DNA from 3 places in the Bradyrhizobium sp. USDA 3311 genome. Region 2 is predicted to be linked to each of the others. Evidence: predicted binding sites of a transcription regulator. Region 2 holds the regulator's gene; each other region holds the start of a gene.
What was found. Region 2 encodes LexA, which represses DNA repair genes until DNA is damaged. Its sites were predicted from a motif close to TGTTCNNNNTGTGTTCNG; they were not measured.
Positions count from the first base shown of each region.

Region 1 (4,294 bases), 190 kb from region 2:
GGCCGCCGACGAGAGCGCCGGTCGCATTGTGACAGCCTTCAGCCGTGACCGGAATTGCGGCGACTCCGACGGCGGTGAGATCCCAGCAATTATGGCTCGAGCCGCCACCGGCGTTGCCGCCGATGTAGAACCCGCTCCAGTTGTAGATCGAGGCCACGGCCACGGGCGCCTTGGTGTAAGGGCGGGCCGCCAGGTCAGCCGCCGAGGCAGGAGCCAACGCGCTGAGCACGAGCAGACTGGCCGAAGCCAGCACAATCCTCTTCATTTTCAAATTCCCCAGTTTCGTTTCTCTTCGTCGGCGAAAAGCAGCGGACCCAACGACCCAACTGATGCCATTGCTATACATTATTAAAGCCAAAGGTTGTGTCACCGATGTGCCACACCTCTCCGAAAACGCTAGCGAGCGGCTGGATTGGATACTTGGGCGCGAAAAACAAAAAGGCCGGCGCGAGGCCGGCCTTTCGTGACGATGTGCGTCGGTGGCGAAGATCAGTACTTCGCGACGATCGGGCCGCCGAAGTGATAGTTCACGCCGACCTGCACGGTGTGGAAGTTGAGCGTGCCGGTGGGCAGGACGCCCGAGAAGTAGGTCTCGCCGCCGAGGCTGCGATAGAGGTACTCGCCCTTGACCGACCACTGCGGCGCGAAGAACGCTTCGACGCCCGCGCCGACGGTCCAGCCGGAGTGGAACTTGCTGTCCGAGACGGACACGCCGAGTGCGGAGAGGGTGATCTTGTTGTCGATCCAGGCGTAGCCGCCCGTGCCGTAGAACAGGACGTTGTTGACGGCGTAGCCGATGCGGCCGCGCACGGTGCCCATCGCGTCGGTCTTCGAGCTCACGGTCGCGGTCGCAACGCCGAAGCCGGGGACAACGGTCGCGCCGGTCGCCGAGGCGCTGACGTCAGCCCAGGTGCCATCGGCTTCGACACCGAACACGACGTTGCCGGTCTGCCAGTTGTAGCCGGCGGTGCCGCCGACGAAGCCACCCTTCATCTTCGGGTCGCCCGAGCCGTTTTCCCAGGCGCCGCCACCGACGATACCGAGGTAGAAGCCGGTCCAGTTGTAGACCGAGGCCACGGCCACCGGAGCCTTCGTGTACGGGCGAGCCGCGAGATCAGCAGCCGACGCGGGGGCCGCAAAAGCGAACAAACAGGCCGAAGCCAACAAAACCTTCTTCATTTTCAACCTAAATCCCAGTCCCAGTTTCTGTTGTGCCTTCCACGATCGGGAAGGGCATCGGACGCTGTGGTCCAACTGACGTCGTGCTTACACCAGCAAAGCCGCAAGTTGTGTCTCTCAAAAGCCACAACAGTCACAAAACGTAATGGTTGCTGACTTATAGCCGCCGGCATGTCGCACAAAAAAAGGCCGGCACGGGGCCGGCCTTCAATCTTCAAGTGATATCAAAGAGATATCAGTACTTCGCGATGACCGGGCCACCCCAGCGATAGTTCACGCGGACCAGGCCGATATCGACGTCCTGACCGATGCGTTCCGAGCGTGTGAAAGCGCCGGCCGGAGCCACAATGAAGTTGCCGGAGCCGGCGAAGCCGATGGTGCGATTGCCCATGAAGATGTGATCGTACTCGACGCCGACCGTCCAGTTTGGCGCGAATCCGAACTCGAGGCCGGCACCCACGGTGCCGCCCCAGCGGGTCTCGTTGGCCCGATCGAATTCGAGGCCGGTGATGACATCGTAGCCGCGGTAGCGATCGCTGACGACGGCGCCGCCGCCCTTCACGTAGAACAGCACGTTATTCCAGGCATAGCCGACTTGGCCTGTGAACAAACCGAACGCGTTGATCTTGGAGCGGTCGCGAAGACCCGTGCCGATGAACGTCGTGCTGACGTTGTCTCCGGAGAAGTCGGCCCAGTTGCCCTGGCCTTCGAGCCCGAACACCCAATTGGCCGACTGCCAGCGATAGCCGACCTGGCCGCCGACCGTGCCACCGGTCGCGTTGTGACAACCTTCGCCAATCAGAACGCCGGTGACGGGAGTTACAAAATCCCAGCATTTGTGGGCCGAGCCGCCGCCGCCGTTGATGCCGATGTAGAAGCCGCTCCAGTCGTAGATGGCCGCGACCATTGGCGGCGGAGCCTTCGTGTAGGGACGCGCCGCCAGATCCGCCGCGCTTGCAGGAGCCGACAGGCTCAACGCCACTGCACCGATTGCACCAATCAAAATCTTATTCATTGCAGTCTCCCCAATTCCGCCGCTTCTTGAAATCCCCGAAGCGGCCAAGCAGGCGCGACGCCCATATGAAATTAATTCCGAGGCAAACGTAGCCTAACGGGTGAGCAGAGTCCGTCGCCGAAATACAACAGTCGCGCGATAAGTGCGGCGTATGTAACTTAATGAATGTTAAGTGCTTTTCGTCGTTCACCGGAACCTGAAAAGGTTCCATCCGGCGCTGGCCATTTGAGCAGTACGCGGGCACCGCCCGGGCCATACATTTCGTACTCGCTCGAACGGGAACAAATCTGGAACGAGCCGACGGCCGATGCTATATATGGGGATAACCCGAGGGCTGGTGGGCTGATCGGTCCGCGCAAGCGTATAGGGTCGCCTCAATAGGTTGCAGAAGACCGCGGGGCGCGGTCGGGCCTTATCAATTCAGTGGCATTCGGAGTGGAGAGCGGCGATGGCGGGAAGCGTCAACAAGGTCATTCTGGTTGGAAATCTCGGCAAGGATCCTGAAATCCGCCGTACCCAGGACGGGCGGCCGATCGCGAATTTGAGCATCGCGACCTCGGAGACCTGGCGCGACAAGAACAGCGGCGAGCGCAAGGAAAAGACCGAGTGGCATCGCGTGGTGATCTTCAATGAAGGCCTCTGCAAGGTCGCCGAGCAGTACCTGAAGAAGGGCGCCAAGGTTTATATCGAGGGCGCGCTCCAGACCCGCAAATGGACCGACCAGAGCGGCGTTGAGAAGTACTCCACCGAAGTCGTGCTCCAGGGCTTCAACTCGACGCTCACGATGCTCGACGGCCGTGGCGGCGGGGGAGGCGGCAGCTTCGGCGAGGAGCCGGGCGGCGATTTCGGCTCCTCCGGTCCCGTCAGCAGCGCGCCGCGCCGCGCCGTCGCCGCCGGTGGCGGTGGCCGCAACAGCGATATGGATGACGACATCCCGTTCTGAGGCGGGCGGGCGCTTCGCCCCGAATGTTGTCGTGCTCGCGTAGAGCCGCAGGAATTCTTACCAATTGGCGGGCAGGGCTCGGTTTTTCCGAGCTTGCCTCATGTGCTGCTTCAAGCCTTTGACGGGGCATCATGTGAATGGTATTAACTTGATGTTAATCCTATTCACATGGATCACCCGCCGATCGGAGGAAGCCCCGCATGAGCCTCGCGCCGCTGCTTACGGCTGCTCCGGCGATCCCGCTGCATGCCTTTGCCGCCATGGCCGCCTTCGTGCTCGGGCTGGTCCAGTTTGCCGCTCCCAAAGGCACGCTGCCACACCGGACGATCGGCTGGATCTGGGTGGTGCTGATGGCGGTCGTGGCCGCCTCCTCGTTCTGGATCCACCAGAGCCGCCTGATCGGGCCGTTCAGCCCGATCCATGTCCTGTCGATCTTCACGCTGGTGGTGCTGCCGCTCGCGGTATGGCGGGCGCACGCCCATCGCGTCGCCGATCACCGGCTGATGATGATCTTCATCTTCGCCGGCGCGCTGGTGGTGGCGGGCCTGTTCACGCTGCTGCCCGGGCGCATCATGCACCGCGTGGTTTTCGGGGCCTAAGGGGCGGTTTCGGGCGGCTCGTCCGGGCCCCGCCCAGGGCGGTGCCGAGGAGGGCGTAAGTCTCTGGAAAAACAGTCGGAAAAAGCGCTTCCTTTACCCCGGCAAGGGTGGTTATCAGGGGCTCGATGCGCTATATGATTCCCAGATAAACCTCACCGGATTTCCCCTTGGCTGACGACGACGACAAGCCCGGCGACCAGCCGGCGCAACCCTCGGATATTCGCCCCGTCTCCATCTTCGAGGAGATGAAGAAGTCCTATCTTGACTACGCCATGAGCGTGATCGTGGCGCGGGCGCTGCCCGATGCGCGCGACGGTCTGAAGCCGGTGCATCGCCGCATCCTGTACTCGATGAACGAGCAGGGGCACACACCCGACAAGAAATACGTCAAGTCCGCCCGCGTGGTCGGTGACGTCATCGGTAAGTATCATCCGCACGGCGACCAGTCGATCTACGACGCCATGGTCCGCATGGCGCAGGACTTCTCGATGCGCGTGCCGCTGATCGACGGCCAGGGCAATTTCGGCTCGGTCGACGGCGATCCCCCGGCCGCCTATC
Region 1 is NZ_JBSSFI010000001.1:5,816,977-5,821,270, forward strand. Features, by position in the region: gene ACVWW6_RS27830 (outer membrane protein) at 1-265, opposite strand, end outside; gene ACVWW6_RS27835 (outer membrane protein) at 490-1,179, opposite strand; gene ACVWW6_RS27840 (outer membrane protein) at 1,415-2,194, opposite strand; gene ACVWW6_RS27845 (single-stranded DNA-binding protein) at 2,643-3,137, shown strand; gene ACVWW6_RS27850 (DUF2306 domain-containing protein) at 3,338-3,736, shown strand; gene gyrA (DNA gyrase subunit A) at 3,904-4,294, shown strand, end outside.
Region 1: the regulator LexA is predicted to act here: its motif matches at 2,472-2,489, upstream of ACVWW6_RS27845 (single-stranded DNA-binding protein).

Region 2 (4,294 bases):
TGATGCCGGCGGGACTGCTCGGATTGCTCGCGGCGCCGTTCGGGCTCGACGGCGTGTTCTGGTGGCTGATGGGGATCGGCATCGACTGGATGGTCGCGGTCTCGCGCTGGGTGGCCGCGCTGCCGGGCGCGGTCGGCCGCATCCCGGCGTTCGGCATTGCGCCGCTGATCGCGGCGAGCCTCGGGATCATCGTGATGGGCCTGCTGCGCACGCCCTTACGCTGGTCAGGCGCGCTGGTGCTGTTGGTCGCGATCCTCTGGGGGCTGGCAGGCCGGCAGCCGGATATCCTGATCGCCGGGGACGGCCAGAGTGTCGCGGTGCGGGGCAGGGACGGGCACCTGCAAATGATCCGGGCGAACAAGGACGGCTTTCTCCTGAAGGAGTGGTTGGCTGCCGACGCCGATCCGCGCGATGCCGGTAGTCCCTCGCTCGCCGCCGGCGTGTCGTGCGACGAGGCCGGCTGCGTGACGCCGCTCGCCGACGGGCGCCTGGTCGCGCTGGCCTTGCGCATCGACGCTCTGGCGGATGATTGCAGCCGCGCTGCGCTGGTGGTGACGGCGCGACCGGCGCCAGCGGATTGTGTGGCGATGGTGGTCGACCGGCAGCGACTCGCGGCGCAAGGCGCGCTCGCTCTGACACGGCGCGGCGACGGCTTTGCGGTTCAGGCGGTGAAAGCGAGAGGCACCGATCGTCCGTGGTCGCCGGCGACCGCCGGCGAGGGCGATTTCAGCGCGAGCCTTGCGCCGCAGGCGGCAGCCCCCCGTAACCGGGACGCGACGCCGTCCGAGGCCGACCTGCAGGCCGAGGATTGAGCGGACGGGCTACAGGTACCAGGCCAGCACGGCTTCGAGCCCAGCACTCCCGATCACCGGCAGGGCCACCATCTGGCTCAGTCCGATTGCGCGGGCCTCCGCGGCTGCGGCCGAGCCGTCGTGCCCGAGATCGTCGTTGAGCGCGGGCATGCCGGTGGCCCAGGCTCCGCCGATGCTGCCGTCGCCCCTGCCGATGGATCTGTCCGCATAGAGCGCGGCAAGGTCTGTCTGCGCGCTGCAATCGCCGGCGCGAAAGACCAGTGCCGAACGGGCCTCGTTCGGCACCCAGATCTCGAAGCGTCGCGCAATCGGCGTCGCCTGTGCGGACAGGAAAGTCAGCACCCAGGTCTGGTCGGTGCCGGTCCGATAGGGCACGCCGACGCCGAGATTGATCCCGACCTCGGCGGCGTCTTCCCAGCGCAGAAAACTCCTGGCGTTGTGCAGGTCCTTGATGATCAGCGGCAGGCCCGCTTTCCAGGTGCGTCCGGGCAGGCCGAAGCCGCGGGGAAACCTGGTGTGGCGGGAGTTGAATTCGAACATGTCGGCGGTGCCATAGTAGCCGTCGACGAGCCCCATCTCGTGGGAGCTATCGGGATCGTTGTGCCAGAGCTCGATTGCGCCGACATGCGCCTCGTCGTCGCCGCAGAACAGCACCATGACGGCCTGCAAGAATTCGCCTGAAAACACCGGCACCGCCACGCCACAGGTGAGGCCGGCCGCGAGCGCCTGGTCGGTCCGCTTGAAATAGGAGTTGGCGAATTTAGTGAGGATCACGGGATGGCCGCTGGCCCAGGCCTTGCCGGGAAGGCCCTCGTCGTATCCGAAGCGCAAGTGCTCGCTCACGGCCTTGAACGCAGACAGCCCTTCGCCGTAGAGGCCGCCGCCGAATTCCAGCCGCATGCGCGTCCGGTCCGGCACCCAGAGTTCAACGACGCGAATGAAGGTTTTCATCGAACGTGTCCGCCGCCTCAAGCCTTTGACAGCATCGGCGATCTGGCCGCGGAACGGACGTTCAAAATTCAGGCAGGGCCGCGCAAACTTCGTGCGATGGGCAGGTGCGAGCCTGATCTCGGCGGAAGATTCCGGAAGACGCAAATCATACCATCTCGCCGGCCACGGCCGGCGATGGCAATTTCAATCCCGGCCCCGACCTCTGCGCCGGGGGGAGGTACATCAGCCGATCGGCAGGCGTGTGATCGTCGGCCTGTCAGCGATGATCTCCGGCTTGTGTTCACGCTCGCCGGCCGGCTGGGTCACCGGCAATTGCAGCACGGTCGCGCGCTGGCCTTCGACGAGTTGCGTCACGAGTACGTATTTGCCGTCGGGGAATTCGATCGCGTCATGATGGCGATCGGGAATGTGCGGATCGATCTTGCCGAACTTGCCGACGCGGGAGTTGATGGTGCGCGTCCAGATCCAGCGATTGTCGTAGCGGACGTTGTCGGCGAAGGCGAGCTCCGTTCCCGGCAGCAGGCAGACCGCGACGGACATGTCGGCCTCGGAGGCGAAGCCGCGCGTCGAGGTGCCGCGGAAGGTGGTCGTGACGATCGTCTCGCCGACTTGTGCGGGACGCGTCGCGACGGCATGCAGGCTGTAGTCACACATCGGGTGCTCCTCATTCAGGGATAGCGACCCGCGCCTCCTTCGGAGGCACTGGCCTCTATCAGAGTGGAAGCATGTTAGCGTCTTCTCGGTTGTAGGCAAATCTGCGGCTTGGCTTCGCAGGCTGCCATCACAATATCTTTTTCAAATGCGTCAGGAACAAAAACCGCTTCCGTGCATTTGGCGTGCATCTTCGTCAGCGACCAGCAGGTGCCGACCAGCCCGAATATTGCCAGGCGGGTTGCGACGGCTGCGCGACGGCGTTGCGCAATTGCTCGCTCGCCGTCGTCGGCGTTGCCTTGCGGGCATGGTGCGACTGCGCGGCGAAGGCTTGCGATGCCGACGCGGATGCTGCGATCAGCGCCACCGTGACGGTGCTCAAAACGATCTTGCGCATTGATTGCCTCCTCGATCTCCAGGGCCACGAAGCGATGAGGGCTTCGTGCGGCGTCGCGAGGATGTAGCGCTAGAGAGGGGCCGGATAATCTGAGCAAAACCAGAAAGACTATCCAGCCGGAGCGGACAATCGTCAACGCGCGGGTCGCCAACCGGCGGGCCGCGCTTTAGGTGATTGTTTGAGCATGATCTCCGCGCAAGCGCGTCCTGCGCTTGTCGCGAGGGAAAACCGCTGCGCACTTTGTGCTAACGCGGCCCTCCAGTCCGGATCACGCTCAGTACTTCCGGTACAGGCCGATCAGCTTGCCCTGAATCTTCACCCGGTTGGGCGGCAGGATGCGGACCTCATAGGCCGCATTGGCGGGCTCGAGCGCGATCGAGGCGCCGCGGCGGCGGAAGCGCTTCAGCGTCGCTTCCTCGTCGTCGATCAGCGCCACCACGATGTCGCCGGTGTCGGCGCTCTCATTGCGCTGGATCAGCGCCATGTCGCCGTCGAGGATGCCGGCTTCGACCATCGAGTCGCCGCGCACTTCGAGCGCGTAGTGCTCGCCCGAGCCGAGCATGTCGGGCGGTACGCTGATGGTGTGGCTGCGGGTCTGCAACGCTTCGATCGGCGTGCCGGCCGCGATACGGCCCATCACCGGCACCGCAACGGGGCGTTCGCCCTCGTCCGCGCTGGAGCTCGCTCGCACCTTGCCGAGATTGCCCTCGATGACGCTCGGCGTGAAGCCACGGCGGTTGCCAGCGGCGGCCTGCAGCTCGGGCAACTTGATCACCTCGATCGCGCGGGCCCGGTTGGGCAGGCGCCGGATGAAGCCGCGCTCCTCCAGTGCGGTGATCAGGCGATGGATGCCTGACTTCGAGCGCAGGTCGAGCGCGTCCTTCATCTCGTCGAAGGAGGGCGGCACACCGCTTTCCTTCAAACGCTCGCTGATGAATCGCAGAAGCTCGTATTGTTTGCGCGTTAACATCTCGACCAAATCCCCCGGTTGATGTCGTTCGATTCCGAGACGGTGAATTCAGCGGCGAGCCGCCAGATGCTCGAAACAAATCATGAACGGACACTATATGTTCGATATGTGTTCCGCAACTGCTTAATTTACCGTGAACGCGACAAAGTTCGCGGAACGCGCAGGACCAGTGCGTTCAGGCGGGCAGTCGCAGCACCTCGCAAGGCGCGCCTGCCTCGGCCTTCGGCGCGAACGGCGCGCGCACGAGAAGTGCCTGCGCCGCAGCGAGATTCGCAAGCAGCGAGGAATCCTGATGATTGACGGGAAGGGCGACAAGCATGCCGTCGTCGCGCCGCTCCAGGCGCGCACGAAGATAGTCCTCGCGCTGGTCATTGGCACCGACATCGCGGCCGAGCACGGCGCGCTCGCGACGATGGTGAATCACGGCGCGGCCCGACAGGGCGCGAATCAACGGCACCATGAACAGGAAGCCGCACACATAGGACGACACGGGATTGCCGGGCAGGCCGATCA
Region 2 is NZ_JBSSFI010000001.1:5,630,098-5,634,391, forward strand. Features, by position in the region: gene ACVWW6_RS26905 (ComEC/Rec2 family competence protein) at 1-812, shown strand, start outside; gene ACVWW6_RS26910 (GAF domain-containing protein) at 822-1,763, opposite strand; gene ACVWW6_RS26915 (hypothetical protein) at 1,986-2,417, opposite strand; gene ACVWW6_RS26920 (hypothetical protein) at 2,611-2,811, opposite strand; gene lexA (transcriptional repressor LexA) at 3,086-3,781, opposite strand; gene ACVWW6_RS26930 (molybdopterin molybdotransferase MoeA) at 3,957-4,294, opposite strand, start outside.

Region 3 (4,294 bases), 2.4 Mb from region 2:
AGGCCGGAATGAAGTCAGGGTTAACGATGCCTGACATCTGGGCAAGGGCCACTACGGTGTTACCTTAAAGTCGTAGAGCCTCTTTCATTCCGGTGGGTTGGCGGCCTATAAGGCCGCGCTTCCCACGCTCACCTTAGGCGCACGATTCCTTTACGAGACCACGCATGGCCGGACATTCCCAATTCAAGAACATCATGCACCGCAAGGGGCGGCAGGATGCCCAGAAGTCGAAGCTGTTCGGCAAGCTGGCGCGGGAAATCACCGTCGCCGCCAAGCTCGGCACGCCCGACCCCGCCATGAACCCGCGCCTCCGCGCCGCCGTGATCGCCGCGCGCGCGGAGAACATGCCGAAGGACAATATCGAGCGCGCCATCAAGAAGGCGCTCGGCAGCGACGGCGAGAACTATGACGAGATCCGCTACGAGGGCTATGGCCCCGGCGGCGTCGCCGTCATCGTCGAGGCGCTGACCGACAACCGCAACCGCGCCGCCTCCGACATCCGCTCCTTCTTCACCAAGTCGGGCGGCAATCTCGGCGAAACCGGTTCGGTCTCCTTCATGTTCGACCGCACCGGCATCATCGAATACGACCGCAGCGTCGCTTCCGACGACGCGGTGCTCGATGCCGCGATCGAGGCCGGCGCAGACGACGTCGTCTCCGGCGAAGGCGGACACGAGATCTACGCCTCGACCGAAGGCTATCGCGACGTCGCCAAGGCGCTGGAAGCCAAGTTCGGCGAGCCGCGCAAGGCCGCGCTGATCTGGAAGCCGCAGAACACGGTCGCCGTCGATGACGAGACCGGCGAGAAGCTGCTCAAGCTGATGGACCTGCTCAACGAGCACGACGACGTCCAGAACGTCTACGCCAATTTCGAGGTGTCGGACGCGCTTGTTGCCAAGATGGGCGGGTAGGGGACACACGAACGGTGCGCGCCCTCGCCCCGCTCTGCGGGGAGAGGGTTGGGGTGAGGGGCTGTTTCGGCGTCGGCGGTGATAGAGGGACTCGTGGAGAGTCCCCTCACCCGGAATCCGCGCTTCGCGCGCATTCCGGCCTCTCCCCGCAAGCGGGGAGAGGCGAAGAGCGACACTTCCCCTGTTACTTCCGTTCTGTTTCTGTTTCCCCCGCCGCAGCCAGCCGCTATCACTGGCCCATGACTGCGCTCCCGATTCGTGGCCCCGTTCGCATCATCGGCATCGACCCTGGCCTGCGCCGTACCGGCTGGGGCGTGATCGAGGCTGAGGGCAACCGCCTGATCTATGTCGCCTGCGGTTCGGTGGAACCGCCGGACGACCTGCCGCTGTCCAGCCGCCTGCTCGCGATCCACGAAGGGCTCGCCTCTGTCCTGTCCGATCACAAGCCGATGGAAGCCGCCGTCGAGCAGACTTTTGTGAACAAGGACGGCGTTGCGACGCTGAAGCTCGGCCAGGCCCGGGGCGTCGCCATGCTGGCGCCCGCAATGTTCGGCATCAGCGTCGCCGAATATGCGCCGAACCAGGTGAAGAAGACTGTGGTCGGCGCCGGCCATGCCGACAAGCAACAGATCGCGATGATGCTGAAGATATTGCTGCCGAAGGCCGAACCGCCGTCAGCCGACGCTGCCGACGCGCTCGCCATCGCCATCACCCACGCCCATCACCGCCAGAGCACGGCGCTCAGGCTGAAGGTGGTGGGAGTTTAAGTTCGAGTCATGAGGCGCAACATGAGCCGCACGCACACTCTTCTCCCTCCCCCCTTGTGGGGGAGGGTTGGGGAGGGGGGCAGCCCCGGGCGCCGGCGTCTGTGGCTTACCCCCCTCCCGGATCGCCTTCGGCGATCCGACCTCCCCCACAAGGGGGGAGGTAACAAGAAGAGCGCTGCGCAATCATGATCGGCAAGCTGAAGGGCCTGATCGATTCCTACGGCGAGGATTTCGTCATCCTCGACGTCGGCGGCGTCGGCTACCAGGTGCATTGCTCGACGCGCACGCTGCAGCATCTGCCGTCGCCCGGCGAGGCCGCCGTGCTGTCGATCGAGACCTATGTCCGCGAGGACCAGATCAAGCTGTTCGGCTTCCGCACCGACCAGGAGCGTGAATGGTTTCGCCTGCTCCAGACCGTGCAGGGTGTCGGCGCCAAGGTCGCGCTCGCGGTGCTCGGCACGCTGGCGCCCTCCGACCTCGCCAATGCGATTGCGCTGCGCGACAAGGCCGCGGTGGCACGCACGCCGGGCGTCGGCCCCAAGGTCGCCGAGCGCATCGTCACCGAATTGAAGGACAAGGCGCCGGCCTTCGCCAATGTCGATCCCGCCGTGGTGCATCTTGCCGGTGCCGTCGACGACCAGCGCGCGCCGCGCCCGGTGGCGGATGCGATCTCCGCGCTGGTCAATCTCGGCTATGGCCAGCCGCAGGCCGCCGCGGCCATCGCGTCGGCCTCGCGCAGCGCCGGTGAAGGCGCCGAGACGGCGCAGCTCATTCGCCTCGGTCTGAAGGAACTCGCGAAGTGAGCGATCCCAAGGCCAACCGCATGGTCTCGCCAGAGCGCCGCAGCGACGATGTCGGCGATACCGCGCTGCGCCCGCAATCGCTGTCCGACTTCGTCGGCCAGCAGCAGGCGCGCAAGAACCTCTCGATCTTCATCGAGGCGGCGCGCAAGCGCGGCGAGGCGCTGGATCATGTGCTGTTCGTCGGGCCCCCCGGCCTCGGCAAGACCACGCTGGCGCAGATCGTAGCCAAGGAGCTCGGCGTCGGCTTTCGCGCCACGTCGGGTCCCGTGATTGCCAAGGCCGGCGATCTCGCCGCCCTGCTGACCAACCTCGAAGAGCGCGACGTGCTCTTCATCGACGAGATCCATCGCCTCAGCCCGGCGGTGGAAGAGGTGCTCTATCCCGCGATGGAGGATTTTCAGCTCGACCTCATCATCGGCGAGGGCCCGGCGGCGCGCTCGGTGAAGATCGAGCTGTCGAAGTTCACCCTCGTCGGCGCCACCACGCGTGCGGGCCTCCTCACCAATCCCTTGCGTGACCGTTTCGGCATTCCGGTCCGGCTCAATTTCTACACGATCGAGGAGCTCGAAAGCATCGTCAGCCGTGGCGCGCGCGTGCTGAACGTCGGCATGAGCGCGGACGGCGCCAACGAGATCGCGCGCCGCGCCCGCGGCACGCCGCGCATCGCCGGGCGCCTGCTCCGGCGCGTGCGCGATTTTGCTTCCGCCGCGGATGCCGAAACGATCGATCGCAAGATCGCCGATCACGCGCTGAGCGCGCTCGAGGTCGACGCCGCGGGCCTGGACGCCATGGACCGCCGCTACCTCACCACCATCGCGATGAACTATGGCGGCGGTCCCGTCGGTGTCGAGACGATGGCCGCAGCGCTCTCCGAGCCGCGCGATGCGATCGAGGACATCATCGAGCCCTATCTGATCCAGTGCGGCTATCTCCAGCGCACCCCGCGCGGCCGCCTGCTCACCTCGCACGCCTTCCGCCATCTCGGTCTCGCCGAACCCAATCGCGATGCGGCGCAGTTCGGCCTGTTCGGCACCGACGAAAGCGACGACTGATCGCCGAAGTCGATGAACCCGCAGGTTCCATCCCAGCACTAATCCGAACGCGCGGCGAACGGGATCGCCGCACACGGACTGGAGTGGGAAGGAATGGAGCCGACGGACGACACGAGGCTGCTCAAGACCATCGCGGCCGCGCCGCAGCTGCGCACGCCTGACGAAACCGAGGCGTTGCTGGATTCGATGCCGCTTGGCGAGCTGGCATCGATGTGGTGCGCGCTTCAGCGCGTCAGCCGTCGCGACCAGGTCGGCAGCATCTGGGCCATCAAGGTCTATTTCGACCATCTGCCGCATCGCCGGCCGCAAGCCGCGCTTGATCTCGTGCTCGATGTGCTCAAGACCGAGGCCGACAAGCCGACGGTGATGCAGCTGAACGACAAGTTCCTGCTGGCGCTATTCTATGCGCATGGCAAGGAGATGATGGCGCGTGTCGAGCAGGAAGCCGCGCACAATGACAGGCTGCGCTGGCTGCTGGGCGGCGTGCATGTCGGTCCCGACGATCCCTTGATGTCGCGTATTGCAAGCCTGGCCGATCGCGAGGCGTGGCATGCCGACCATCTGGCGCAGCGCACGCCGCGCGAGCCGCTCGATTGCGCCAACATGTCGGTTGCCGAGCTCGCGCGCGCCTGGGTCGAGCAATATTCCAGATCCGAGCGCGACCAGGACGACAATCTGTTCGCGATCATGGATTTCGAGCGCGACCTGCGCGAGGACGATCCCGACAGGATGATCGACCTGATCCTGGAGATCCTCAAGAT
Region 3 is NZ_JBSSFI010000001.1:3,202,886-3,207,179, forward strand. Features, by position in the region: gene ACVWW6_RS15155 (YebC/PmpR family DNA-binding transcriptional regulator) at 165-911, shown strand; gene ruvC (crossover junction endodeoxyribonuclease RuvC) at 1,151-1,678, shown strand; gene ruvA (Holliday junction branch migration protein RuvA) at 1,864-2,481, shown strand; gene ruvB (Holliday junction branch migration DNA helicase RuvB) at 2,502-3,533, shown strand; gene ACVWW6_RS15175 (DUF6869 domain-containing protein) at 3,627-4,294, shown strand, end outside.
Region 3: the regulator LexA is predicted to act here: its motif matches at 1,103-1,120, upstream of ruvC (crossover junction endodeoxyribonuclease RuvC).